Regions from separate parts of the Bariatricus sp. TF06-38A genome, predicted to be linked through region 1. Evidence: a T-box and tRNA genes for the amino acid it is inferred to sense, from the RefSeq annotation. Region 1 holds a T-box; the other regions hold tRNA genes.
What was found. A T-box is a leader RNA that pairs with one kind of tRNA and senses whether it is charged. The one in region 1 lies ahead of PG418_RS16005 (valine--tRNA ligase), so its partner is inferred to be a tRNA-Val.

Region 1 (8,439 bases):
AAAATAACTTATAAGTGGTTAGCTATTTATTAAAATACTTATAGATAAAAGAAAAGGAGATCATTATGCCAAAAGTTGGAATCGTAATGGGCAGCGACTCAGATATGAAAGTAATGGGAAAAGCTGCCGACATGCTGGAAAAGTTTGGAATCGATTATGAGATGACGATCATCTCGGCACACCGTGAGCCTGATGTATTCTATGAATATGCGAAGTCTGCAGAAGCAAAAGACTTCAAAGTAATTATTGCAGGTGCAGGTATGGCAGCACATCTTCCAGGAATGTGTGCAGCAATTTTCCCGATGCCGGTTATCGGAATCCCAATGTCAGGGAAGAATCTGGAGGGTGTCGACGCACTCTATTCAATCGTTCAGATGCCGCCTGGAATCCCGGTTGCCACAGTTGCGATCGATGGCGGAGCAAACGCAGCTATTCTGGCTGCAAAGATTCTTGCAACCTCAGATCCTGAGCTTCTTCAGAAATTGAAGGATTACACTGCAGAAATGAAAGAAACCGTCCAGAAAAAAGCAGAAAAGCTTGAAAAAATCGGACACAAAGAATATATCAAGCAGATGTAGGCATACAGATGTCAGTGAAAATACCAGGAGGATATAGAAAATGTTGGATTATAAGACAGCCGGCGTAGATATCGAGGCAGGATATAAATCAGTAGAACTTATGAAAAAGCATGTAAAAGAAACCATGAGACCGGAAGTGTTAGGAGGGCTTGGCGGTTTTGCAGGTGCATTTGATTTAAGTGGAATCAAGAATATGGAAGAACCAGTACTTCTTTCCGGAACAGATGGATGTGGAACAAAGGTGAAGCTTGCATTTGTAATGGACAAGCATGATACGATCGGTATTGATGCTGTTGCCATGTGTGTGAATGATATCGCATGCTCTGGTGGAGAACCGTTATTCTTCCTGGATTATATTGCCTGTGGCAAGAATTACCCGGAAAAGATCGCTACGATCGTAAGCGGTGTGGCAGAGGGCTGTAAGCAGTCAGGATGTGCACTTGTAGGTGGAGAGACAGCAGAACATCCGGGACTGATGCCAGAGAATGATTACGACCTTGCAGGTTTTGCAGTCGGAGTTGTAGATAAGAAAGACATTATCGACGGTTCTGATATTAAGCCAGGTGATGTACTTGTTGCAATGCCGTCTACAGGGGTTCACAGCAATGGATTTTCACTGGTTCGTAAGGTATTCGACATTACAGAAGAATCCTTAAATACATACTATGATGAATTAGGAAAGACACTTGGCGAAGCACTTCTTGCTCCGACCAGAATTTATGTAAAAGCACTGAAGAACGTAAAAGAAGCCGGTGTAAGAGTCAAAGGATGCAGCCATATCACAGGCGGTGGATTCTATGAAAATATTCCGAGAATGCTTCCGGAAGGAATCCGTGCAGTGGTAAAGAAGGACAGCTATGAAATCCCTGCAATCTTCAACCTGATCGCAAAGACTGGCAACATTGCAGAAGAGATGATGTACAATACCTTCAATATGGGTATCGGTATGGTTGTCGCTGTCGATGAAAAGGATGTAGATGCTACAATTAAGGCAATGAAAGAAGCTGGAGATGAAGCATTTGTGGTTGGTTATGTAGAAGCAGGAGAAAAAGGAGTTACTTTATGTTAAGAGTTGCTGTACTTGTATCCGGAGGCGGAACCAATCTGCAGGCAATCATTGATGCAGTGGAAAATGGCACGATCACCAATACAGAGCTGGTCGGTGTCATCAGCAATAATAAGAACGCATATGCACTCACAAGAGCCGGGAATCATCAGATCCCGGCACAGTGCGTTTCGCCGAAGGATTTTGAGACAAGAGAAGAGTTTAACAAAGTTTTTCTTGAAAAGGTAGACGAACTGAAACCGGATCTGATCGTTCTGGCGGGATTTTTGGTTGTGATTCCGGAAGAAATGATCAGCAGATACCGAAATAAGATCATCAATATCCATCCATCTCTGATTCCGTCGTTCTGCGGAACGGGATATTATGGACTGAAGGTTCATGAGGCAGCACTTGCCAGAGGGGTAAAGGTGGTTGGAGCAACCGTACATTTTGTAGACGAAGGAACGGATACCGGTCCGATCATTCTCCAGAAGGCTGTTGAAGTAGAAGAAGGCGATACACCGGAGGTTCTGCAGAGACGAGTGATGGAGCAGGCGGAGTGGAAGATCCTTCCACATGCGATCGACCTGATCGCAAATGGAAAAGTAACAGTAAAAGATGGCAGAGTGTCAATTGCCCGTTAGAGAAGGAGGAGCACCAATGAAAGTATTGATCGTAGGCGGTGGCGGAAGAGAACACGCAATTGCATATTGTGTAGCAAAGAGCAGCAAGGTAGAGAAGATGTACTGTGCACCGGGAAATGCCGGGATTGCAGAGCTTGCAGAATGTGTACCGATTGGTGCGATGGAATTTGACAAGCTGGTTACATTTGCAAAGGAAAAAGAGATTGATCTGGCAATCGTAGGAATGGATGATCCGCTGGTTGGCGGCCTTATAGATGAATTTGAAAAAGCCGGGATCCGCGCATTCGGACCAAGAAAAAATGCAGCAATCCTGGAGGGAAGCAAGGCATTTTCAAAAGATCTGATGAAAAAATATGACATCCCGACCGCAGCATATGAGAACTTTGACAATGCAGACGAAGCGCTGGCTTATCTGGAGACAGCCAAATTTCCGATCGTTCTGAAGGCAGATGGTCTGGCACTTGGAAAAGGTGTACTGATCTGTAATACGTTGGAAGAAGCAAAAGCCGGCGTGAAAGAGATCATGCTGGACAAGAAATTCGGTGCATCCGGTAATACCATGGTTGTAGAAGAATTCATGACAGGACGTGAGGTTTCTGTTCTTTCCTTTGTAGATGGAAAGACCATCAAGACTATGACAAGCGCGCAGGATCACAAGAGAGCCAAAGACGGAGACCAGGGATTGAATACCGGTGGTATGGGAACTTTCTCACCGAGTCCTTTCTATACAAAAGAAGTTGACGAATTCTGCCGGAAATATGTGTACCAGAAGACGGTAGATGCAATGGCAGCAGAGGGAAGAGAGTTCAAGGGGATCATCTTCTTCGGACTGATGCTTACCGAAGACGGACCGAAGGTTCTGGAATACAATGCCAGATTCGGAGATCCTGAGGCACAGGTTGTTCTTCCGCGTATGAAAAATGATCTGATCGATGTGATCGAAGCCTGTATCGACGGAACACTGGATCAGGTAGATCTTCAGTTTGAAGACAATGCAGCAGTCTGTGTGGTACTTGCATCTGACGGTTATCCGGTCGCTTATGAAAAAGGACTTCCGATCACAGGTCTTGACGAGTTCAAGAAGCATGAAGGATACTATTGCTTCCATGCCGGAACCAAATTCGATGGAGATCAGATCGTGACAAACGGAGGACGTGTCCTCGGTGTGACAGCCAAAGGAGCAACGCTCAAAGAGGCCCGTGCCAATGCTTACAAAGCAACCGAATGGGTTAAATTTGATAACAAATATATGCGCCACGATATCGGAAAAGCGATTGACGAGGCTTAGGAATTTAGGGCGGGATCTTTCTTATTCAGAGGGATTTCGCCTTTTTTGAGTTAAGTGAAAAATTTAATCTTTAAGAAGTTCTAAAGATTTCATGAACTTCTTGACAAATCGGACTTTGAATACTATGATTATCAATAGTTATGGGAAAAGGCAATGAGAAAGAGGAGTATGCAGACTGGTCCGAAGAAGAGAGAACCGTTCACAGGCTGAGAGACGGTTTACGGGAAGTGGTTGCAGAAGGTAGCTTTGGAGCCGGGTATCTGAAAAAGGGCGAGTAGGATATCACGGGGTGGTTTCCGTTATAGAACTGTGAGAGATACGAGATGGATTTATTTCGTGGAACAAAGGTGGTACCGCGTTTATACACGCCCTTTACATATTGTAAAGGGCTTTTTTTATTCTTTATAGAGAGCAAAAGTGCGCGGTGGACTTATAAGAGGAGGAAACAATGAGTAAGAATCTTGAAAAGACCTACAATCCGAAAGAGATTGAAGCGAAACTTTATGAAAAATGGTGTGAAGAAAAGTATTTTCACGCTGAAGTTGACAGAAGTAAAAAACCATTTACAACGGTAATGCCGCCACCGAATATCACCGGTAAGCTGCATATGGGACATGCTCTCGATAATACGCTTCAGGATATCCTGATCCGTTACAAGAGAATGCAGGGATATAATGCACTGTGGATCCCGGGAACAGACCACGCTGCAATTTCAACAGAAGTAAAGGTTACAAACCAGTTAAAGGCAGAGGGAATTGATAAGAAAGAACTCGGAAGAGAAGGATTCCTTAAGAGAACCTGGCAGTGGAAAGAAGAGTACGCAGGAACCATCGAAGGTCAGCTGAAAAAGCTTGGTGTATCCTGTGACTGGGACAGAGAACGTTTCACCATGGATGAAGGATGCTCGAATGCGGTCAAAGAAGTATTCCTTCGTCTTCACGAAAAAGGATTTATCTACAAAGGTTCCAGAATCATCAACTGGTGTCCGGTATGTAAGACTTCCCTTTCTGACGCAGAAGTTGAGCATGAGGAACAGGCAGGACATTTCTGGCACATCAAGTACCCGATCGTAGGAACAGAACGTTTCCTTGAGATCGCAACTACACGTCCGGAAACTCTGCTTGGAGATACAGCGATCGCCGTACACCCGGACGATGACAGGTACAAAGATATCGTAGGAAAGAATGTCATCCTTCCGTTAGTTGGAAGAGAAATCCCGATCGTGGCAGACGCTTACGTTGATAAAGAATTCGGAACAGGTGCGGTTAAGATCACACCAGCACATGACCCGAATGACTTTGAAGTAGGAAAGAGACATAATCTTCCGGAAATCAACATCCTGAATGATGATGCTACCATCGTAGAAGGATACGGAAGATATTCCGGAATGGATCGCTACGAAGCAAGAAAAGCAATCGTAGAAGATCTGGAAAAAGAAGGATACCTTGTAAGCATCGAAGAACATGTACACAACGTTGGAACACATGACAGATGTAAGACAACCGTTGAACCGATGATCAAACCACAGTGGTTTGTTAAGATGGATGAGCTTGCCAAACCGGCGATCAATGCGATCAAGACCGGCGAATTAAAATTCGTACCGGAACGTTTTGGTAAGATCTACCTGAACTGGCTGGAAAATATCCGTGACTGGTGTATTTCACGTCAGATCTGGTGGGGACACAGAATTCCGGCCTACTATTGTGATGAATGTGGAGAAGTGGTTGTTGCACGTGAGATGCCGGAAAAATGCCCGCATTGCGGATGCACACATCTGACACAGGATGAAGATACACTGGATACCTGGTTCAGTTCAGCACTGTGGCCGTTCTCAACACTTGGATGGCCGGAAGAGACAGAGGACTTCAAGTATTTCTATCCGACAGATGTACTGGTAACCGGTTATGATATTATTTTCTTCTGGGTAATCCGTATGGTATTCTCCGGATATGCACATACTGGAAAAGCACCGTTCCATACTGTTCTGATCCATGGACTGGTAAGGGATTCCCAGGGACGTAAGATGAGTAAATCTCTTGGAAATGGTATCGATCCACTGGAGGTCATTGATGAGTACGGTGCAGATGCACTCCGTCTGACTCTGATCACAGGAAATGCACCCGGAAATGATATGCGTTTCTACAACGAACGTGTAGAATCCAGCCGTAACTTTGCCAATAAGGTATGGAATGCATCCAGATTTATCATGATGAACATGGAAGATAAGGTAATTTCCAAACCGGATGAGGCAGACTTTGAAGTAACCGATAAATGGATTTTATCCAAGGTAAATACACTTGCAAAAGATGTAACTGAGAACATGGATAAATTTGAACTGGGTATTGCTGTACAGAAAGTATATGACTTTATCTGGGATGAATTCTGTGACTGGTACATTGAGCTTGTAAAATACAGGATCTACCATTCTGATGAAAATTATAAGAGCGCTAATGCAGCACTTTGGACACTGAAGACGGTTCTTGGTAATGCACTGAAGATGTTACATCCATTTATGCCATTTGTAACAGAAGAAATCTACAGCGCACTGGTACCGGAGGAAAAATCTCTGATGATGTCAGACTGGCCGCAGTTTAGCGAAGACTGGTGCTATGCAGACGCTGAAAATATAACAGATCATATGAAAGAAGTTATCCGTGGTGTCAGAAATGCGCGGGCAGAAATGAATGTACCGCCGAGCCGTAAAGCAAAGGTTTATGTAGTATGCGAAGATGAGAAGCTCTGTGAAGGATTCGAAGAACTGACAACATGTGCATGCCCGCTTATGAGTGCTTCTGAACTTGCTGTCCAGGCTGATAAGGCAGGTATTGCGGATGATGCCGTATCGATCGTAGTACCGGATGCTTCTGTATATGTACCACTGGAAGAGCTGATTGACTTCGAACAGGAAATCGAGCGTCTGACAAAAGAAGAAGAAAAGCTTACAAAAGAAATCAACCGTGCAAAGGGAATGCTTTCAAATGAAAAATTCGTCAGCAAAGCACCACAGGCAAAGGTTGATGAAGAAAAAGCAAAGCTTGAAAAGTATACACAGATGATGGAACAGGTGAAAGAACGTCTGGAGGCTTTAAAGGCAGGAAGATAATCACTGCAGGAAAGTACTAAGGCATATTCTTTTTTAGCCGGATATACCGTCAGGCGCAGCATAAACTGCGCCTGACGGTACAGAAACACGTAAGGGGTTAAAAGACGATGAAGGAAATTCATTTTAAAAAGATTCAGTGGAAAAAACCGGATCTGAAAGGAAAATGGCAGAAGCTGAAGAATATGAAGCCAGGAGATATAAAGGCGCATTTAAAAAAGCAGCATGAGCGAAGACAGCAGATTCTTGAAAAGCGGCGAAACAGCAAATTCGCAAAAAAGATGGCACCGTACTATAAGATAATGAATCGGTTCTCTTTGCCGCTTCAGGCACTGTGGGCTTGTATCATTAACTTTATCATTGAAGCACTGTCCAGACATTCTGCAATTGCAGCTTGGCAGTATATGACAGGAACACCGCTGGTATTTTTGTACAATGCCGGAATGATTTTCGTTACACTTTTAATCGCTTATCTGGTGCGGCGCCGGGTGTTTACACGACTGATCATCAGTGCATTGTGGCTCTTTCTGGGTGTTGTCAACGGAGTGATGCTGGCAAAGCGTGTTACGCCGTTTAATGCACAGGATCTAAAGACATTTACAGAAGGACTGTCACTGTTTACAAACTATTTCTCGGTGGCAGAGCTTGTGATGATGGGAATTGGTGTTCCGGCACTGCTCATCTGGCTGGTTGCCATGTGGAGACGTGCCGGACAGTATGAAGGAAAGATGCACAGGATCCCGATGCTGATTATTGTTGTTGCAGCGTTTTTTGGATATTCTGTACTGACAAATGTTGCTGTAGATAAGAGGATTATTTCTACTTACTTTGGAAATATCGCATTTGCTTATCAGGATTACGGACTTCCGTATTGTTTCTCGGCCAGCCTTTTTAATACAGGTATTTCAGAACCGAATGATTATAACAAAGACACGATCGAGAAGATCACGGATAATAGAGAGATGACAGAGAGCACATCCGACAATGGTGTGAGACCGAATGTCTTGTTTGTACAGCTGGAATCTTTCTTTGATCCTATTGAATATGAGGATCTGCAGATGTCAGAGGATCCGATTCCGAATCTGCGCAAGATGTTTGAAAATTATTCTTCCGGATATTTTAAGGTTCCTTCGGTAGGGGCCGGAACAGCCAATACAGAATTTGAAGTGCTGACAGGTATGAACCTGCGTTATTTCGGACCGGGCGAGTATCCTTATAAGACAAAGCTTAAGAATCAGGTATGTGAAAGTGCAGCAACTGCATTTTCTGCATTCGGTTACGGAACCCATGCGATTCACAACAACGGTGGTAATTTCTACAGCCGTGCGAAGGTATTTAACAATATTGGTTTTGACAGCTTTACAAGTAAAGAGTTTATGAATATTCTCCAGACAACAGAGAATGGATGGTCGAAGGATGATATTCTTCTGACGCACATCAAAGACGCTCTGGACTCTACCGAGCAGGAGGATTTTGTATTTACAGTCAGTGTACAGGGACATGGAAATTATCCGACAGAAAAGGTGATTGAGAACCCGAAGATCACCGTAACAGGAGCACCGACAGAAGAGAAGAACAATGCCTGGGAATACTATGTGAACCAGGTATATGAGATGGATCAGTTTGCCGGTAATCTGGTAAAAATGATGGAAGAACGCGGTGAGCCGACTGTGGTTGTATTCTATGGTGACCATCTGCCGACAATGGGACTGGAAGCAAAGGATATGAAGAACCGTTATCTGTACAATACAAATTATGTGATCTGGGACAATCTTGGACTTCAG
Region 2 (8,439 bases), on a different contig from region 1:
CATTCATCGCCCAAAATCCCCAGAATTTCGGGTGCTTTAAGCCTCTTGCTTTTGCATCTGATACCGTCATCTGATAAATCTGCCATGCGGTGCAGATTGCTCCTACCAACGCAATTGCTCCGCTTGCTACTGCTGCTATTTGATTCCATCCCATAATAATCTGCCTCCTAAATCCGTTTGATAATCTGATAAAGCAATGCCGATGAACTCATGATTACCACACAAAATACAATTACCAGATAATAGGTTCCTTCCGGCAACAGCATGTTCAGCGCAATCAACAGTATCATCAGTATAATATTTAAAAGAATTGCTCCAGTCAGTTTTTTGTTGCTTTTTACAACATTTGTACTCTCTTCCAGATGTTCTGCCATCTTCTGATCTCCTTTCAACAGTTCATCAAGACTTACGGAATAAAGATCACTAAGTGCAATGACACTGATAATATCTGGATACGATTTTTCATTTTCCCAATTGGAAATAGTCTGGCGGGAAACATCGATTTTCTCTGCAGCCTTCTCCTGGGTAAGCCCGGCTTCTATCCGTGCATTTTTTAGTTTCTTCCCTATTTCCATAATTCCTGTTTCTTCCTTTCACGGACATCATTCCATATAGAACACCAAAAGTCTATCAAACATCTTTTACAAATGGCATTTTTGCCTGTCAAAATTCTTTTACACCGGCAAATATACCTATATCTTACCATCCGGAGAGATTTGTATCAAGAAAACTATGGCACTTTCTCCTCGCATCTGTTAAAATAGGATTTCAGAAACGGAGGTTTTGAAATGCTAAAATCCTATGTCTGTTTTGACCTGGAAACAACCGGGCTTGACCCACTATATAATGAAATTATTGAAATCGGAGCACTGAAAGTCCGTGACGGAAAGGTTGCCGAACGTTTTATGGAATTCATTCATCCACAGGAAGAGATTTCCCCGATGATCACGAATCTCACCGGCATTACGAATGAAATGGTTGCAAATGCCAGACCTGCCGATGCTGTGATCAGTGATTTTCTTGAATTCTGTGAAGATGATGTCCTGATCGGCCACAATGTAGGCTTTGATTACAGCTTCATGAAATCAGGTGCTTCCAATTTAGGACTTACTTTTGAAAAATTTGGAATCGACACATTTAAGATCGCCCAGCGCACCTTAAAATCACTTCCATCCAAAAGTCTCTCTAGTCTGTGTGAATACTACCAGATTGAAAATAAAGCTGCGCACCGCGCCTACTATGATGCGCTTGCCACAGCAAAACTGTATCAGACACTGGCACACTATTTCGAAAATGAGGATCCTTCTCTTTTCAAGCCACAGCAGCTTACATACAAAATAAAAAAAGTGCAGCCTGCCACAGCAAAACAGGTTGCACTTTTGCAGAGACTGTGCAGCCAGAAGAAAAAAGTACCGGAATGGAATCCGGATACGATCACGCGCAGTGAAGCATCTCGGCTGATTGACACTTTATTAAAGGCATAAGCAAAAAGATAGAATACGTCTTAAAGAATCTTCTTTCTTATAAACGTACTCTATCTTTTTTAGTTCTTTTTCACTGATCTTTCGCATATTGTTTCACCTGCCCGAAAATAATCTCTTCCGGATCTTACTTATTTACTTTCCAGTTTTCCAGAAGTTTTAATTCTATTTTCGTTCCGGCTTTTCACCGATTTCTCTCCACATATGCATTTCAAATTATTGACGAATAAGGCTGTGACACCAGTCTTCATGCAACTGACGTTCAAGGTTATTGGTTGTGGGGCGATGTGTGGGGATGTTCGTTATTGTATATGTAGAAGCTTTAAGACGTTAGATAATGTAAAACTTTCTGCTATGCAAAAAAAGAAGCCCTCACACAAGGACTCCTTCGTAAGTAGCGGGAACTGGATTTGAACCAGCGACACCGCGGGTATGAACCGCGTGCTCTAGCCAACTGAGCTATCCCGCCATATGAAAGTTACAACTTATGTTGTAGTGGGACCAATAGGGCTCGAACCTATGACCCTCTGCTTGTAAGGCAGATGCTCTCCCAGCTGAGCTATGATCCCTCATCACATTTATGCGACTTGTTTAGTCTACTATTATTTTCTACAAATGTCAATACTTTTTTTAGTTTTTTTACAGATTTTCTCTTTTTCCGTCAGCATATCTCCCCCTTACTTCCTGCTTTCCAGACCATTACCTGTAGATTTCTTCCCAATGCTCTTTTGTCATAACATTCGTATGCTCGACCCGCACCTCATGTAAAAGCGGCACAGGAACTTCATTACAGGAATGATGATAAACAAATCCCAGCTTTTCCTGCACTCTTTTTGATTTCAGATTGCCATCATAATAAGCGCACCAGATTGTTGTCATGCCAAGATCTTCAAATCCACGTCTCAATAACTCTCTGGAAGCTTCCGGCATATAGCCTCTTCCCCAGAATGGCTGTCCAAGCCAATATCCAAGCTCGCACTCATCGTCACGCTTTGTTTTATTCGTGTATCCATTCAGTTTCAGTTCCACAGCACCTATCGCAATATTCTTTTCCCTTTCACAGATTGCGTAGCACTCTGCTCCATCAAATACATTTTTGATGACAGCTCTGCTTTCCTCCACGCTCTTATGCGGCGGCCATCCTGCAGCAGGTCCGATCTCCGAATCTTTTGCATATTCAAACAGACTTTCCGCATCTTCCTCTGTCCATTTTCTCAGTATTAATCTTTCGGTCTCCAGCATACTCTTCCACCTCAGTCTTTATATTTAAATTTTTAATAAATTTGTTTTCTTCAATTTCTATTCTATACGTTAATCTGTTGTCCCAGTATATCATAAGGATTTTATAGTTTCAACATTCCACATTTGCATGGTTATACGTAAAACGTATTTCAATAATTCATTTTTTCTATATATCGTCCTATTTATAGTTATTTTACACATTTCACCATATTCATTGACTAACTCATTCGTCATTTTGTACAATATTTTATATGGATAGCGACAAAATATATGGATACTAACAAATCGTCATTGTATAAAAGGAGGAAATGAAAATGGCTGATTATGAAAAAATGTGGGAAGACCTTGGGATGGATGTCAAAAATCATGACAATCTCTGTCAGGTTCTTCCGACAGCAGTTGGGGATGTATTTATGACACAGGAAAACCGTCCGAAAGCAATGGATTTCTGGGATATGGTCATTGCTGAGGTTCACGGTATCCGCCCGGCTGAATTAATTGAAGAGCAGAAAAAAGGACGTAAAGTATTCGGAACATTCTGCGTTTATGTACCGGATGAAGTAATCATCGCTGCAAATGGTATCGTAACCGGACTTTGCGGCGGTTCCCAGTTCTGGGTTCCGGACGGCGAAAAAGTCCTTCCGAAAAATGTCTGTCCGCTTGTAAAAGCTTCTGTAGGAGCAAGACTTGGACGCACCTGCCCATTCTTCCGTATTGCAGATATGTATGTCGGGGAAACTACCTGCGACGGCAAGAAGAAAGCTTACGAAATCCTTGGAAAAGACGTTCCAATGCATATTATGGACGTTCCACAGATGAAGCGTGAAAAAGATATTATCAAATGGAAAGAAGAAATTACAGATTTTGCAAAGATTGTAGAAGAATTTACCGGAAACAAAATCACACCGGAAAACCTTGCGGAAGCGATCAATATCTGCAATGAGAAACGTAAAGCTCTTCAGAGAGTTTATGACTGCAGAAAATCAAAATGTCTGCCGATTTCCGGACGAGATGCTCTGCTCATGACCCAAATTTCCTTCTTCGATGATCCGGTACGCTGCGCCCAGATGTGTAACCGTCTGGCTGACGAACTGGAACAACGAATCAAGGATGGTGTATCTGTTGTACCAGAAGGCACAAAACGTATCCTGATCACAGGAACGCCTCTTGCAGTTCCGAACTGGAAATTACATAACATCATCGAGACAAGCGGCGCTACTGTTGTCTGTGAAGAGATGTGTACAGGAACAAGATATTTTGAAAATCTTGTAGACGAATCCGGTGAAACACTGGATGAACAGTTCATGAATCTGTCCAAACGTTACATGAAGACAAACTGTGCATGCTTCACACCAAATACGGGACGTATCGACGATATTCTCCGTATGGTCGACGAATATCAGGTGGACGGCGTCATCGACTGCAGTCTGATGTTCTGCTGCCTGTACGACACAGAAAAGCTTGCAGTTTCTGAAGCATTGAAGGCGAAAAATATTCCGGTACTCTCTCTGGAAACAGATTACACCGATAAAGATGCTGAACAGCTTCGTACAAGAATCGGAGCATTTGTGGAGATGCTGAATCAGTAAAATGGAAGAAAAAAATAAACATATCCGCTATTATATTCTCTTTGACAATCACACACAGGGCATGATGCTCCATGAGCTTCTGGATAAGCAAGGCCTTCCTAACCGTATTGCACCTGCCCCGCGTGACACTGATGGCAAAGCTGCCTGCGGAATGGCGCTTCTGATCCATCCGGATGACATTGATGCCGTCAGGACATGCATCGAAGAGAATCATGCCGAATATGTAAACATCGTTCCATTGGAAAATCAGTTGCAGAAAAAGAGAGACCGATATTGTTAAATGCAAAGTATATGATAAATGAGGAGAGAGCAAAAAGCTCTCTCCTCATTTTGACTCATCATATTCAAAAACCGCTGAATCATCTCATTTTCAGCGGTTTTACAGGTATGGACCTGAGGGGAATCGAACCCCTGTCCGAAAGCTCTTCCATAAAGGCATCTCCCATCACAGTCATTCTTTTGACATTCCCTCCATAAGCCGCCGAACAACAGGCTGCTTACTTTAGTAGCTTCATAAATTCTTCCATTCCCTCAAAGCTTTGGAAACGAAGTGCCCCATCTGGTCGAAGCCGGTTACTTAAGCGATGAGAGACTCAAGGCCGACTGCTGCAACTAGGCAGCGTACGCTAAATTTTCGTCTGCGTTTATATTTAGTTGGAACTTTTAACGTAGTGTCCCGCTACGGATGGCTTCCTTGACTTCCGTGCCCCCGTCGAAACCAGTACAAGCCCTGGTTCTTGGAAGCCGTATCATCAAAAATACGCTTCTGCAAACAAGATCCGTTCAGAAGTCAACCTTCTGCCCTCCCATTTGCTCTATATATTATATGCGGACATCCAGGCTCATGTCAAGGCATCTCCGCATATAATTTACTCAATCTGTCATTTTACGCTTCTTTTGTCTTCCCCACTTCCAGCATTCCGCTCTTTGCAAGTGCCGGTCGCAGTGCATTGTAGATGATCACTACAACGATTGTAGAAAGGATTGCATTTACAAAAGTAGCAGCTGCGCTCCATTTTGCAAGAACCTCTGCCATCTGCTGCGGCTGTCCCAGAATGTACTGTTTGTAAAAGTATCCGACGATCGGATCTGCAATGACATTAAATGCAAGTCCGGCAATAGATGCCAGCAGGCTCCATTTGAAAATGTATTTCTTATCGGTACTTTCATTGATCTTTGCGATCTTATGCGCTACAAGTCCTGTGATCAGTCCGATGCAGAGCTTCAGGATAAATGTCTTCGGTGCTCCGGTAATATAGATCGGATCCATCACATCCGCGATTCCCATTCCGATCGCTCCTGCAAGTCCGCCGTACCAGCCGCCCAAAAGAAGTGCGGCAAGCACACAGAACGCATTTCCAAGGTGGATTGATGTTGCATCTCCTCCCGGCATCGGTATTTTAATCTGCAGATACGTAAAGATTACGTAGCAAAGTGCAGCAAACAGCGCTGTCTGTGCAATTTTCATAACGGTTGAATTTGTTTTCATAGTCTGTCCCATCCTTTCTTATTCCTTGTGAAACACTATAGTACATTGATTCATCAGGTTATTGAACATTGTACCGCGTCACTGTCTCTGTAAAAATATACAATTTTCACTTTTTTCAAGGGGACAGTTTTGTTTTATCCGAAATTGCGGATCTTGAATTCTCTTTCTGCCTCACGCTTCTGGTCTTTTTTCGCGATATCATCACGCTTATCGTATAGTTTTTTACCTTTTGCCAGTCCGATCTCTACTTTGACAAGACTCTTGCTGAAATACACCTTCAGTGGCACGATCGCCATTCCTTTTTCCTTGGTCTTACCGATCAGTTTGTTGATCTCCGATTTGTGAAGAAGGAGCTTTCTCACACGCAGAGGATCTTTATTGAAAATATTTCCCTTTTCGTATGGACTGATATGCATTCCATAGATGAACACTTCCCCATCCTCAATACGGATAAAGGATTCTTTGATGCTGCATTTTCCCATGCGGAGGGATTTTACTTCCGTACCTGCAAGTGCAATTCCCGCCTCATAAGTATCCAGGATAAAATAGTCATGATACGCCTTTTTATTGTTCGCAATCATCTTGCCCTGCGCTTTTGCCTTAGCCATCTTCTCTCTCCTCTTTTCTTTCCTTTACAAGTCTAAAATCAATGGTTCTTGATATCTCATCACAATCGATCATCTTCACACGCACCTTCTGCCCCAGCTTGTAGGTCTTTCTGTGATGGGAACCAATCATCTGATAATGTTCTTCATCGTAATCATAATGATCGTCTGTCATATTGGTAACATGCACCAGACCTTCTACGGTATTCGGAAGCTCTACATAGATTCCCCACTTCGTGATACCCGAAATAACTCCTTCAAATTCCTGTCCGAAGAAATTCCGCATATACTGTACCTTCTTCAGCTTCAGCGTCTCTCTCTCTGCCTCATCCGCACGGCGCTCTAAGGAGCTTGTCTCCATCGCCACCTCCGGCAGGATTTTTTCATAATGATGCCTCTTTGCATCGTTCATCCTGCCTCGAAGATTATCTTTGATGATCCGGTGGATCTGCAGATCCGGATAGCGCCGGATCGGTGAAGTAAAATGCGTATAATACTGGGTCGCAAGTCCGAAATGTCCGTCATTATCCAGCGAATATCTCGCCTGCTTCATCGAACGGAGTGCAAGCCTTGAGATCATGGCTTCTTCCGGAGTCCCCTCGATCTTATCCAGAAGCTTCTGGACTTCCTTTGGACGGATCTCCTGTCCTCCCTGCATATGCATGGTATATCCGAAATTCTGCAAAAATGTCACAAGTTTCTTCATCTTATCCTCATCCGGTGTTTCATGCACACGGTATAAGAATGGAATCTCCTGCCAGAAATAATCCTCTGCAACCGTCTCATTTGCAACAAGCATAAAATCCTCGATGATCTTCGTTGCCACGTTGCGGTCGTAAGCCTTAATATCCACCGGCTCACCGCTTTCATTTAAAATAATCTTTGCCTCCGGAAAATCAAAGTCGATTGCCCCTCTTCTGTGGCGTCTTTCTCTCAAAATGTGTGACAGTTCTTTCATCAGTTCAAACATCGGGATCAGATCATGATATCGTTCGCATTCTGCCTCATCCCGATCCTCAAGAATCTTTTTCACACTGGTATAGCTCATGCGTTCATCCACATTTACCACAGTTTCTGCAATCTGGTGATCGACTACATTTCCCTTCGCATCAATAGTCATGATACAGCTCAGTGCCAGCCGGTCCTCACCTGCGTTTAATGAACACATTCCATTAGACAGAACTCTTGGCAGCATCGGGATCACACGGTCTGCCAGATAGACACTGGTACCTCTTTTCAGTGCTTCCCGGTCAAGAGCGCTGTTCTCCTGCACATAATTGGTCACATCAGCGATATGCACGCCCAGAATATAACGGTCTCCCTCTTTTGTCAGAGTGATCGCATCATCCAGATCCTTCGCATCCTCGCCATCGATCGTCACGGTCTGCCAGCTCCGCACGTCCTTACGTCCTGCCATATCAGCGGTCGTCACTGCCTTTGCCACACGCTCTGCCTGATTCAGTACCTTCTCCGGAAATTCGGTTGGCAGATCATATCCTTTGACAATCGACAAAATATCAACTCCCGGATCGGTCACATGCCCCAGGATCTCTACGATCTTTCCTTCCGGCTTCTTTCCATTCTCCCCATAAGAGGTCAGCTCTACCACAACCTTATGCCCGGTCACAGCTCCTTTAGAGCGCTCTGCCGGTACGAAGATATCCTGCAGGAAACGCTCATTATCCGGCACAACGAATCCGAAATTCTTCCGGCTCTGATAATAGCCGACGATCCGCTGGGTTCCCCTCTGTACGATTTTCGTGATCTTTCCTTCTCTTCGCATTCCTTCCGGTGCTTTGGTGATGACAACCTCTACCTCATCTCCCTGCATGGCACCGTTCATATCATTTTCTGAGATAAAGATATCTTCGCTCTCACCTTCCACAGTGACAAAGCCGAAGCCTCTCGCGTTTGCCTGGAACATTCCACGCAACTGCTTTGCCTCACCTTTGATGTATTTTCCTTTCTGTGTGACATGTACCCTGCCTTCTTTTTCCAGGCTGTCCATGACAGCTTTGAGTTCCCCTTTCTGA
Region 3 (8,439 bases), on a different contig from region 1:
TGATCCGGCAGAAGACTATATGATCCGGATGCTTCCGGAGGGCTTTTTCTATGATATGGTGATGAGGATCGGAAGTATTTTTGCTGTGTTTTTAATCGTATCTTTTGTCTGTAGTATTGTCCAGAAAAAGATAAATAAGAGATGCGATTCACGGTAATTGTAATAAATAAGATATACTTATAAAAAGATTTAGTTATATTTATTGTACTTATAAAAGATGATGTGGTAAAATAAAAATCGAGGAAACTGCCGTTATGCCGGATCAAGGCATGCGGTTTCAATATTACTACCAAAGCTAATGGAGGAAATTATGGGCGTAAAACGTGTATATGTGGAGAAAAAACCAGAATTTGCAGTACAGGCTAAAGAACTTCGCCATGAGGTGAAGAGTTATCTTGGAATTAAGACGGTGAAGAATGTACGTGTACTGATCCGCTATGATGTGGAAAATCTTTCTGATGCAACATTTGAAAGAGCATGCAACGGTGTGTTTGCAGAACCACCGGTAGATGTGCTTTACAGAGAGGACTTCCCGCGCGAAGAAAGTGACCACATTTTTTCTGTAGAATTTCTTCCTGGACAGTTTGACCAGAGAGCAGATTCTGCTGTTCAGTGCGTACAGTTTATCAAAGAGGATGAGCTGCCGGTTATCAAGACAGCAACCACTTATGTGATCGAAGGTGAGATCAGCGAAGAAGAGATGGAAGCTATCAAGGCACACTGCATCAACCCGGTGGATTCCAGAGAGACAGGACTTGAAAAACCGGAGACACTGGTTACGAAATTCGAGGAACCTGCAGATGTAAAGATTTTTGACGGATTCAAAGATATGCCGGAAGCGGAACTGAAAGAGTTATACAGTTCTCTTGGACTTGCTATGACATTCAAGGATTTCCAGCACATCCAGAATTATTTCAAAGGGGAGGAACACAGAGATCCATCTATGACAGAGATCCGTGTTCTGGATACTTACTGGTCTGACCACTGCCGTCATACTACATTCTCAACAGAACTTACAGAAGTATCCTTCGGTGATGGCGATTACAGAAAGCCGATGGAAGATACTTATAAAGAATACCTTCAGACACACAGTGAGATCTTTAAAGGACGCGAAGACAAATTTGTATGCCTGATGGATCTTGCACTGATGGCAATGCGGAAGCTGAAAAAAGAAGGCAAACTTCAGGATCAGGAAGAATCCGATGAGATCAATGCCTGCAGTATCGTTGTCCCGGTTGAAGTAGATGGTGTGGAAGAAGAGTGGCTTGTCAACTTCAAGAACGAGACGCACAACCATCCGACCGAGATCGAACCATTTGGTGGTGCAGCTACCTGCCTTGGTGGAGCAATCCGTGACCCGCTGTCAGGACGTACTTATGTATACCAGGCAATGCGTGTAACCGGTGCAGCAGATCCGACCGTATCTGTAAAAGAGACGATGAAAGGAAAACTGCCGCAGAAGAAACTGGTGCGTAGTGCAGCACATGGATACAGCTCATATGGTAATCAGATCGGACTTGCAACCGGACTGGTAAAAGAGATCTATCATCCGGATTATGTGGCAAAGAGAATGGAGATCGGTGCGGTTATGGGTGCTGCTCCGAGACGTGCAGTTATCCGTGAAAATTCGGATCCGGGAGATATCATCATTCTTCTTGGCGGACGTACCGGACGTGATGGCTGTGGTGGAGCAACCGGTTCTTCCAAAGTTCATACCGAAGAATCCATCGAGACATGTGGAGCTGAGGTTCAGAAGGGTAATGCGCCGACCGAACGTAAAATCCAGAGAATGTTCCGCAGAGAAGAAGTCAGCAAGCTGATCAAGAAGTGTAATGACTTCGGAGCAGGCGGAGTATCTGTTGCAATCGGAGAACTTGCAGATGGTCTTCAGATCAATCTGGACAAAGTACCGAAAAAATATGCAGGTCTTGACGGAACAGAGATTGCAATTTCTGAATCCCAGGAGCGTATGGCTGTTGTGGTAGATCCGAAGGATGTAGATGAATTCCTTGGCTATGCAAAAGAAGAGAATCTGGAGGCGGTAAAGGTTGCAGTTGTTACCGAAGATCCGAGACTTGTTCTTTCATGGAGAGGAAAAGAGATTGTAAATATTTCCCGTGCCTTCCTGAACACCAACGGTGCACACCAGGAGACAACGGTTAAAGTTGATATTCCTTCAAGAGAAGATACCATCCTTAAGAAACAGGTTGAGGTTGGCGATGTAAAAGAAAAATGGCTGGATACTCTGAAAGATCTGAATGTATGCTCGCAGAAAGGTCTGGTTGAGATGTTCGACGGATCCATCGGAGCAGGCTCGGTTTTCATGCCTCACGGTGGAAAATACCAGATGACAGAGACGCAGAGTATGGTTGCAAAGCTTCCGGTTATGCATGGTAAATGCGATACCGTTACGATGATGAGTTATGGATTTGATCCGTATCTGTCAAGCTGGAGTCCGTATCACGGAGCTGTCTATGCTGTCACAGAGTCTATGGCTAAGATCGTGGCTTGTGGTGGAGATTACAGCAAGATCCGTTTTACATTCCAGGAATATTTCCGCAGAATGACAGAGGATCCGGAAAGATGGAGTCAGCCATTTGCAGCACTGCTTGGTGCATATAAGGCACAGATTGCTTACGGACTTCCGTCAATCGGAGGAAAGGACAGCATGTCCGGAACATTTGAACATATCGATGTACCGCCGACACTGGTATCCTTTGCAGTTGACATTGCCAAAGAAGGAGATATCATTACTCCGGAACTGAAAAAAGCAGGTAATAAACTTGTATGGATGAAGATTGAAAAAGATGAATATGAGCTTCCGGTATATGAACAGGTAATGGATCAGTACGGTAAGTTCGCTGATGATATCCACAACGGAAAGATCGTATCGGCTTACGCACTTGACCGTCATGGAGTGATCGCGGCTGTCAGTAAGATGGCATTCGGTAACGGAATGGGTGTGAAGATCGAACACAGCATGGATGCAAGAGAACTTTTTGCACCTGCATTCGGTGACATCGTAGCAGAAGTTCCGGCAGACAAGGTTGGAGAACTCTCCATTTCTTACACTGTGATCGGTGAAGTGACAGATGATGCGAAATTCGCATTTGGAAATACAGAAATCACACTGAAAGAAGCAGAAGATGCATGGACAGGAACTCTGGAACAGGTATTCCGTACGGTATCTGACGAAGCTTCTGACGAAAAGGTAGAATCTCCGCTGTATGATACAAAAGACATTGTGATCTGCGGACACAAGATTGCACAGCCGACTGTATTTATTCCGGTATTCCCGGGAACAAACTGTGAGTATGACAGTGCAAAAGCATTTGAAAGAGCAGGTGCAAAGGTCATCACAAAAGTATTCCGTAACATGGATGCAGCAGATATCGTAGATTCTGTGAATACATTTGAAAAAGAAATTGCAAAATCCCAGATCATCATGTTCCCAGGCGGATTCTCAGCTGGTGACGAACCAGATGGTTCAGCAAAATTCTTTGCAACTGCATTCCAGAATGCAAAACTCAAAGAAGCAGTAGAAAAACTTCTGAACGAAAGAGATGGTCTTGTACTTGGTATCTGTAACGGATTCCAGACACTGGTTAAACTTGGTCTGGTTCCTTACGGAGAAGTTGTGGGACAGACACCGGATTCTCCGACACTGACCTACAATACCATCGGACGCCATATTTCCAAGATGGTTTACACGAAAGTTGTTACCAACAAGTCACCATGGCTGCAGGGGGCAGAGCTTGGCGGAGTTTATACCAATCCGGCATCCCACGGAGAGGGACGTTTTGTTGCAAGTGAAGAATGGCTTGACAAGCTCTTTGCAAACGGACAGGTTGCAACACAGTACTGTGACCTTGACGGAAATGTATCTATGGACGAAGAATGGAACGTCAATGGCTCTTATCGCGCAATTGAAGGTATCACAAGTCCGGATGGCCGTGTGCTTGGTAAGATGGCACATTCAGAACGTCGTGCAGATTCCGTGGCAATCAATATTTATGGTGAACAGGATATGAAGATCTTTGAATCCGGTGTGAAATATTTCAAATAAGACGGGAAATCTGGAATAAAATGCTTCGAATGAGACGAAAATGCAAGATTGTCGACACGAACTTGCAAAAAAGAGAAGAAGTATCAAGAAAAAAAATGAAAATCAGCTGTATTTGAAACAAAAATGTAGTGGAAATTCATAAAAATTGAAAAATATGCAAAAAAATCTTGACACAGGCGCCTGAATGCTTTACTCTGTTAAAGAACAAAGGTGTTCCGGAGGGACAGACATTTGTTTGTCCCTCTTTTTTTAGCAAAGAAGTGTGCAAAGTCACATTTTTGTAAAAGAACATTCAGGAGGTATTGAGTAGTATGTCTTATGTTGATGAAGTAATTGAACTTGTAGTAAAGAAAAACCCAGATGAACCAGAATTTCATCAGGCAGTAAAAGAGGTTCTGGAATCTCTTCGTGCAGTTGTAGAAGCTCATGAAGAAGAATACAGAAGAGACGCTCTTCTTGAAAGACTCGTTGAGCCGGAAAGACAGATCAAATTCCGCGTACCGTGGGTAGATGATAAAGGTCAGGTTCAGGTTAATACAGGATACCGTGTACAGTTTAACAGTGCAATTGGACCATATAAAGGAGGATTGCGTCTTCATCCTTCAGTAAATATCGGAATTATCAAATTCCTTGGATTCGAACAGATCTTCAAAAACTCTCTGACAGGTCTTCCGATCGGTGGAGGTAAAGGTGGATCAGATTTCGATCCGAAAGGAAAATCAGATCGTGAAGTTATGGCATTCTGCCAGAGCTTTATGACAGAGCTTTGCAAATATATCGGAGCAGACACAGATGTACCGGCCGGAGATATCGGAACAGGTGCAAGAGAGATCGGATATATGTACGGACAGTACAAGAGAATCCGTGGATTATCAGAAGGTGTTCTTACAGGTAAAGGACTCAGCTATGGTGGATCCCTTGCACGTACAGAAGCTACAGGATACGGACTTCTGTATTTTACACGCGAAATGCTCAAACTTACAGGAAAAGACATCGCTGGCAAGACAGTTGCTGTTTCCGGAGCCGGTAACGTTGCTATTTACGCAATTGAAAAAGCACAGCAGATGGGTGCAAAAGTTGTAACATGTAGCGACTCTACAGGATGGGTTTATGATCCGGAAGGAATCGATGTTGCAGCACTGAAAGAAATCAAAGAAGTGAAGAGAGCAAGACTTACAGAATACAAGAATTACCGTCCAAATTCAGAATATCATGAAGGACGCGGTGTATGGTCAGTAAAAGTTGATATCGCTCTTCCTTGCGCAACACAGAACGAACTTCATCTTGAAGATGCAAAACAGCTTGTTGCAAACGGATGCATTGCAGTAGCAGAAGGAGCTAACATGCCTACCACACTGGAAGCTACACAGTATCTGCAGGAGAACGGTGTATTATTCGCACCTGGTAAAGCTTCTAATGCAGGTGGTGTTGCTACATCAGCACTTGAGATGTCACAGAACAGCGAACGTCTCAGCTGGACATTCGAAGAAGTTGATGCAAAACTTCAGAACATCATGGTAAATATCTGCCATAACGCAGCAGACGCAGCAAAACGTTATGGAGCAGAGGGAAACTATGTAGTAGGTGCTAACATTGCCGGATTTGAAAAAGTTGTAGACGCAATGCAGGCTCAGGGAATTGTATAAGACATATCCTCTATGTAAAATATAATCAGAAAGATCTTCGGAGCAATCCGGAGATTTTTCTGGTTTATGGGAAAATGTTGAATGATATAGGGTGTGTGGTCGGTCGCTGGAAAAAGAATCCAAACGATTCTTTTTTCAGCGCTTGTCTGTTCAATGGTATCGAATGAAAAATGGTAAAAAATAAAACAAAAAAATGAAAAAAATAGTTGACATTTAGAAGTAGATAATTGTATAATAACGAAGTCGGTTGTAAAACGGACGAACATATGGGATCATAGCTCAGCTGGGAGAGCATCTGCCTTACAAGCAGAGGGTCATAGGTTCGAGCCCTATTGGTCCCATTTCGCGAGAAAGTTTTTTAAAGTCGAAAACATTGAACGCGAAATGTGACGAGCACTTCGTGCGATGCACACAGCTCTGAAGAGCTGGCACAAAAACATATCATATGGCGGGATAGCTCAGTTGGCTAGAGCACGCGGTTCATACCCGCGGTGTCGCTGGTTCAAATCCAGTTCCCGCTACTACAAGAAGGAGTCCTTGTGTGGGGCTTCTTTTTGCGTTATATCTATATTATCATTCATGAAAACGCTGAATATCATTTGCCATATTCCAACTTTTATACTCAAACTATAAAATTCACAAATATTAAACTACAAGCGATCCATTGCTTTAAAATTTCCCAACAAAGTACCCCTCCAATACAAAAGCCATTGATAAATCCCCAATTGCATAGGTGCTTAAACTCAACATTTCCCAGGCAGCCGCTCCCAAGCGCTGCCGTCTTTTCAGAGAAAGTCAGCAGGAGGAGAAAAATATCCCACCAGAATCCATGTTTGTCCAATGGAGATAAGACTCAAAAATTGTGGAAGCCATTGCTGACACAATTTTCGCTCTCAGAGGCTTATCGGAATGGTTTGGACAAAGGAATCCGGTGGGATATTTTTTCTCCTCCTGCGTCCCCTCTGAACCCGCTCCATTTCGTCTGACTCCCAACAAAACCTATGCAATCCCCCAAAGATGTGATAAAATATCCCTAGATTACGACAAAACGGAGGAATTTTCATATGACATCTAAGACAAAACAGATCATCATGGCTGCAATCGGCGCATATCTGGTATATACCGGCATATCACTTGTGCAGGACACAATTGTCGGAGAACCGAAAAACCAGATCCTTTTTATTCTGGTCGGAGTATTTTTTGCGCTGTTTGGACTGGCTACGATTATCTGGAATATAAGAACAATCGTAAAAGAGACAAAGGCAGAAATTCAGGGTACAACTGCAGGGGCAGAAGAAAACGAAGATGGCGAAGAAGCGGCAAAAAAGGTTTCTTTAGGGAAAGGAGTTGCAGACGTTCATGTAGGAGCTGATACAAAAGAAGAGAAGTCTGCGGATAAAGAGGAAAGGAAAGAAACAGCTGCTGAAGAAAAAGCGGAAGATGGTGAAAAAGAGAAAAAGAAAGCAGAAGATGATACAGAAGCGGTAAAAGACGAAGAAAAGAAAACTGTGGAGGAAAAAGAAGATAAGAAAGCAGAAGAGGTGCCGGAAGAAAAGAGCGACAAAAAAGCAGATGCCAGACAGGAAGGAGAAGTGTAGAAGATGCGTGTTGGAATGGGATATGATGTTCATAAACTGACAGAAGGAAGAAAGCTGATCCTTGGCGGGGTGGAGATCCCATACGAAAAGGGGCTTCTTGGACATTCGGATGCAGACGTACTTCTGCATGCAATCATGGATGCCCTGCTTGGGGCGGCATCACTTGGAGATATCGGAAAGCATTTTCCGGATACAGATCCTGCATACAAAGGAATTTCCAGTATTAAGCTTCTGGAGCATGTAGGAAAGTTGCTGGATGATCATATGTATGTAATTGAGAATATTGATGCGACGATCATTGCGCAGAGACCGAAGATGCGCCCACATATCGAGCAGATGGAAAAGAATATTGCAGAAGCACTGCATATTGAAACGAATCAGGTAAATGTCAAGGCAACGACGGAAGAAGGTCTTGGATTTACCGGAAGTGGGGAAGGAATTTCTTCCCAGGCAATCTGTGCAATCGAAAAACTGACTAATTTCAGCAGTGTAGACGTAGCAGCACCTGCAGGTGGCTGCGCAGGCTGTGGAGGTTGTGCAGCAAGACAGATGTAGATCAAGTCTGAATAGAAAGGCACGGCGAAAAAGTAAAATGAAGATACTGAAAAAACTGAAGCCGGAAGAACGTGGGCTTACAAGAACACTGTGGGAACAGGTATTTACAGAAGATACGAAAGAATTTCTGGACTATTATTACACAGAAAAGACGAAGAATAACGAAATCTATGTGATTGAGACAGATCACGATATCCGGGCGATGATGCAGCTGAATCCTTATGTAATACAGATGGGGAAAAAGGCAGTAGAGAGCAGATACATTGTTGCAGTTGCAACAGAGCCTCTTTATCGGCACAGAGGTTATATGGCAGAATTATTAAGCAAGACAGCAAGAGATCTGTATCAGCAAAAAATGCCATTCTTTTTCCTGATGCCCGCAAGTGAGAAAATTTACTATCCACATAATTACCGGTTTATCTATGCAGCCGATGGGTGGAGTGCAAAAGGAACAGACGGGAAAGAACTGACAATACAGAAGATCGTGGAATTGCAGAACGATTCCGGCGTGAGACTCAGAAAGGCAGAGGAAAAAGACTGTAAAAAGCTGGGAGATTTTGCGGAAGAAGTTCTG

Region 2: it has a tRNA-Val gene. The T-box ahead of PG418_RS16005 (valine--tRNA ligase) is inferred to sense a tRNA for this amino acid. The anticodon was not compared.
Region 3: it has a tRNA-Val gene. The T-box ahead of PG418_RS16005 (valine--tRNA ligase) is inferred to sense a tRNA for this amino acid. The anticodon was not compared.

What each region holds. Positions count from the first base shown of each region.
Region 1 covers NZ_JAQFCE010000027.1:26,602-35,040, forward strand. Annotated here, with positions in the region: gene purE (5-(carboxyamino)imidazole ribonucleotide mutase) at 66-578, shown strand; gene purM (phosphoribosylformylglycinamidine cyclo-ligase) at 622-1,647, shown strand; gene purN (phosphoribosylglycinamide formyltransferase) at 1,641-2,267, shown strand; gene purD (phosphoribosylamine--glycine ligase) at 2,284-3,555, shown strand; T-box leader at 3,700-3,931, shown strand; gene PG418_RS16005 (valine--tRNA ligase) at 4,004-6,658, shown strand; gene PG418_RS16010 (LTA synthase family protein) at 6,841-8,439, shown strand, end outside.
Region 2 covers NZ_JAQFCE010000007.1:84,264-92,702, reverse strand. Annotated here, with positions in the region: gene PG418_RS08010 (hypothetical protein) at 1-154, opposite strand, end outside; gene PG418_RS08005 (helix-turn-helix domain-containing protein) at 168-575, opposite strand; gene PG418_RS08000 (3'-5' exonuclease) at 789-1,484, shown strand; tRNA gene PG418_RS07995 (tRNA-Met) at 1,877-1,950, opposite strand; tRNA gene PG418_RS07990 (tRNA-Val) at 1,978-2,050, opposite strand; gene PG418_RS07985 (GNAT family N-acetyltransferase) at 2,181-2,723, opposite strand; gene PG418_RS07980 (double-cubane-cluster-containing anaerobic reductase) at 3,038-4,312, shown strand; gene PG418_RS07975 (putative Se/S carrier protein) at 4,314-4,592, shown strand; RNA gene ssrA (transfer-messenger RNA) at 4,698-5,043, opposite strand; gene PG418_RS07965 (ECF transporter S component) at 5,199-5,801, opposite strand; gene smpB (SsrA-binding protein SmpB) at 5,936-6,409, opposite strand; gene rnr (ribonuclease R) at 6,402-8,439, opposite strand, start outside.
Region 3 covers NZ_JAQFCE010000002.1:45,910-54,348, forward strand. Annotated here, with positions in the region: gene PG418_RS02390 (TIGR01906 family membrane protein) at 1-157, shown strand, start outside; gene PG418_RS02395 (phosphoribosylformylglycinamidine synthase) at 308-4,066, shown strand; gene gdhA (NADP-specific glutamate dehydrogenase) at 4,378-5,712, shown strand; tRNA gene PG418_RS02405 (tRNA-Val) at 5,981-6,053, shown strand; tRNA gene PG418_RS02410 (tRNA-Met) at 6,160-6,233, shown strand; gene PG418_RS02415 (hypothetical protein) at 6,777-7,310, shown strand; gene ispF (2-C-methyl-D-erythritol 2,4-cyclodiphosphate synthase) at 7,314-7,865, shown strand; gene PG418_RS02425 (GNAT family N-acetyltransferase) at 7,903-8,439, shown strand, end outside.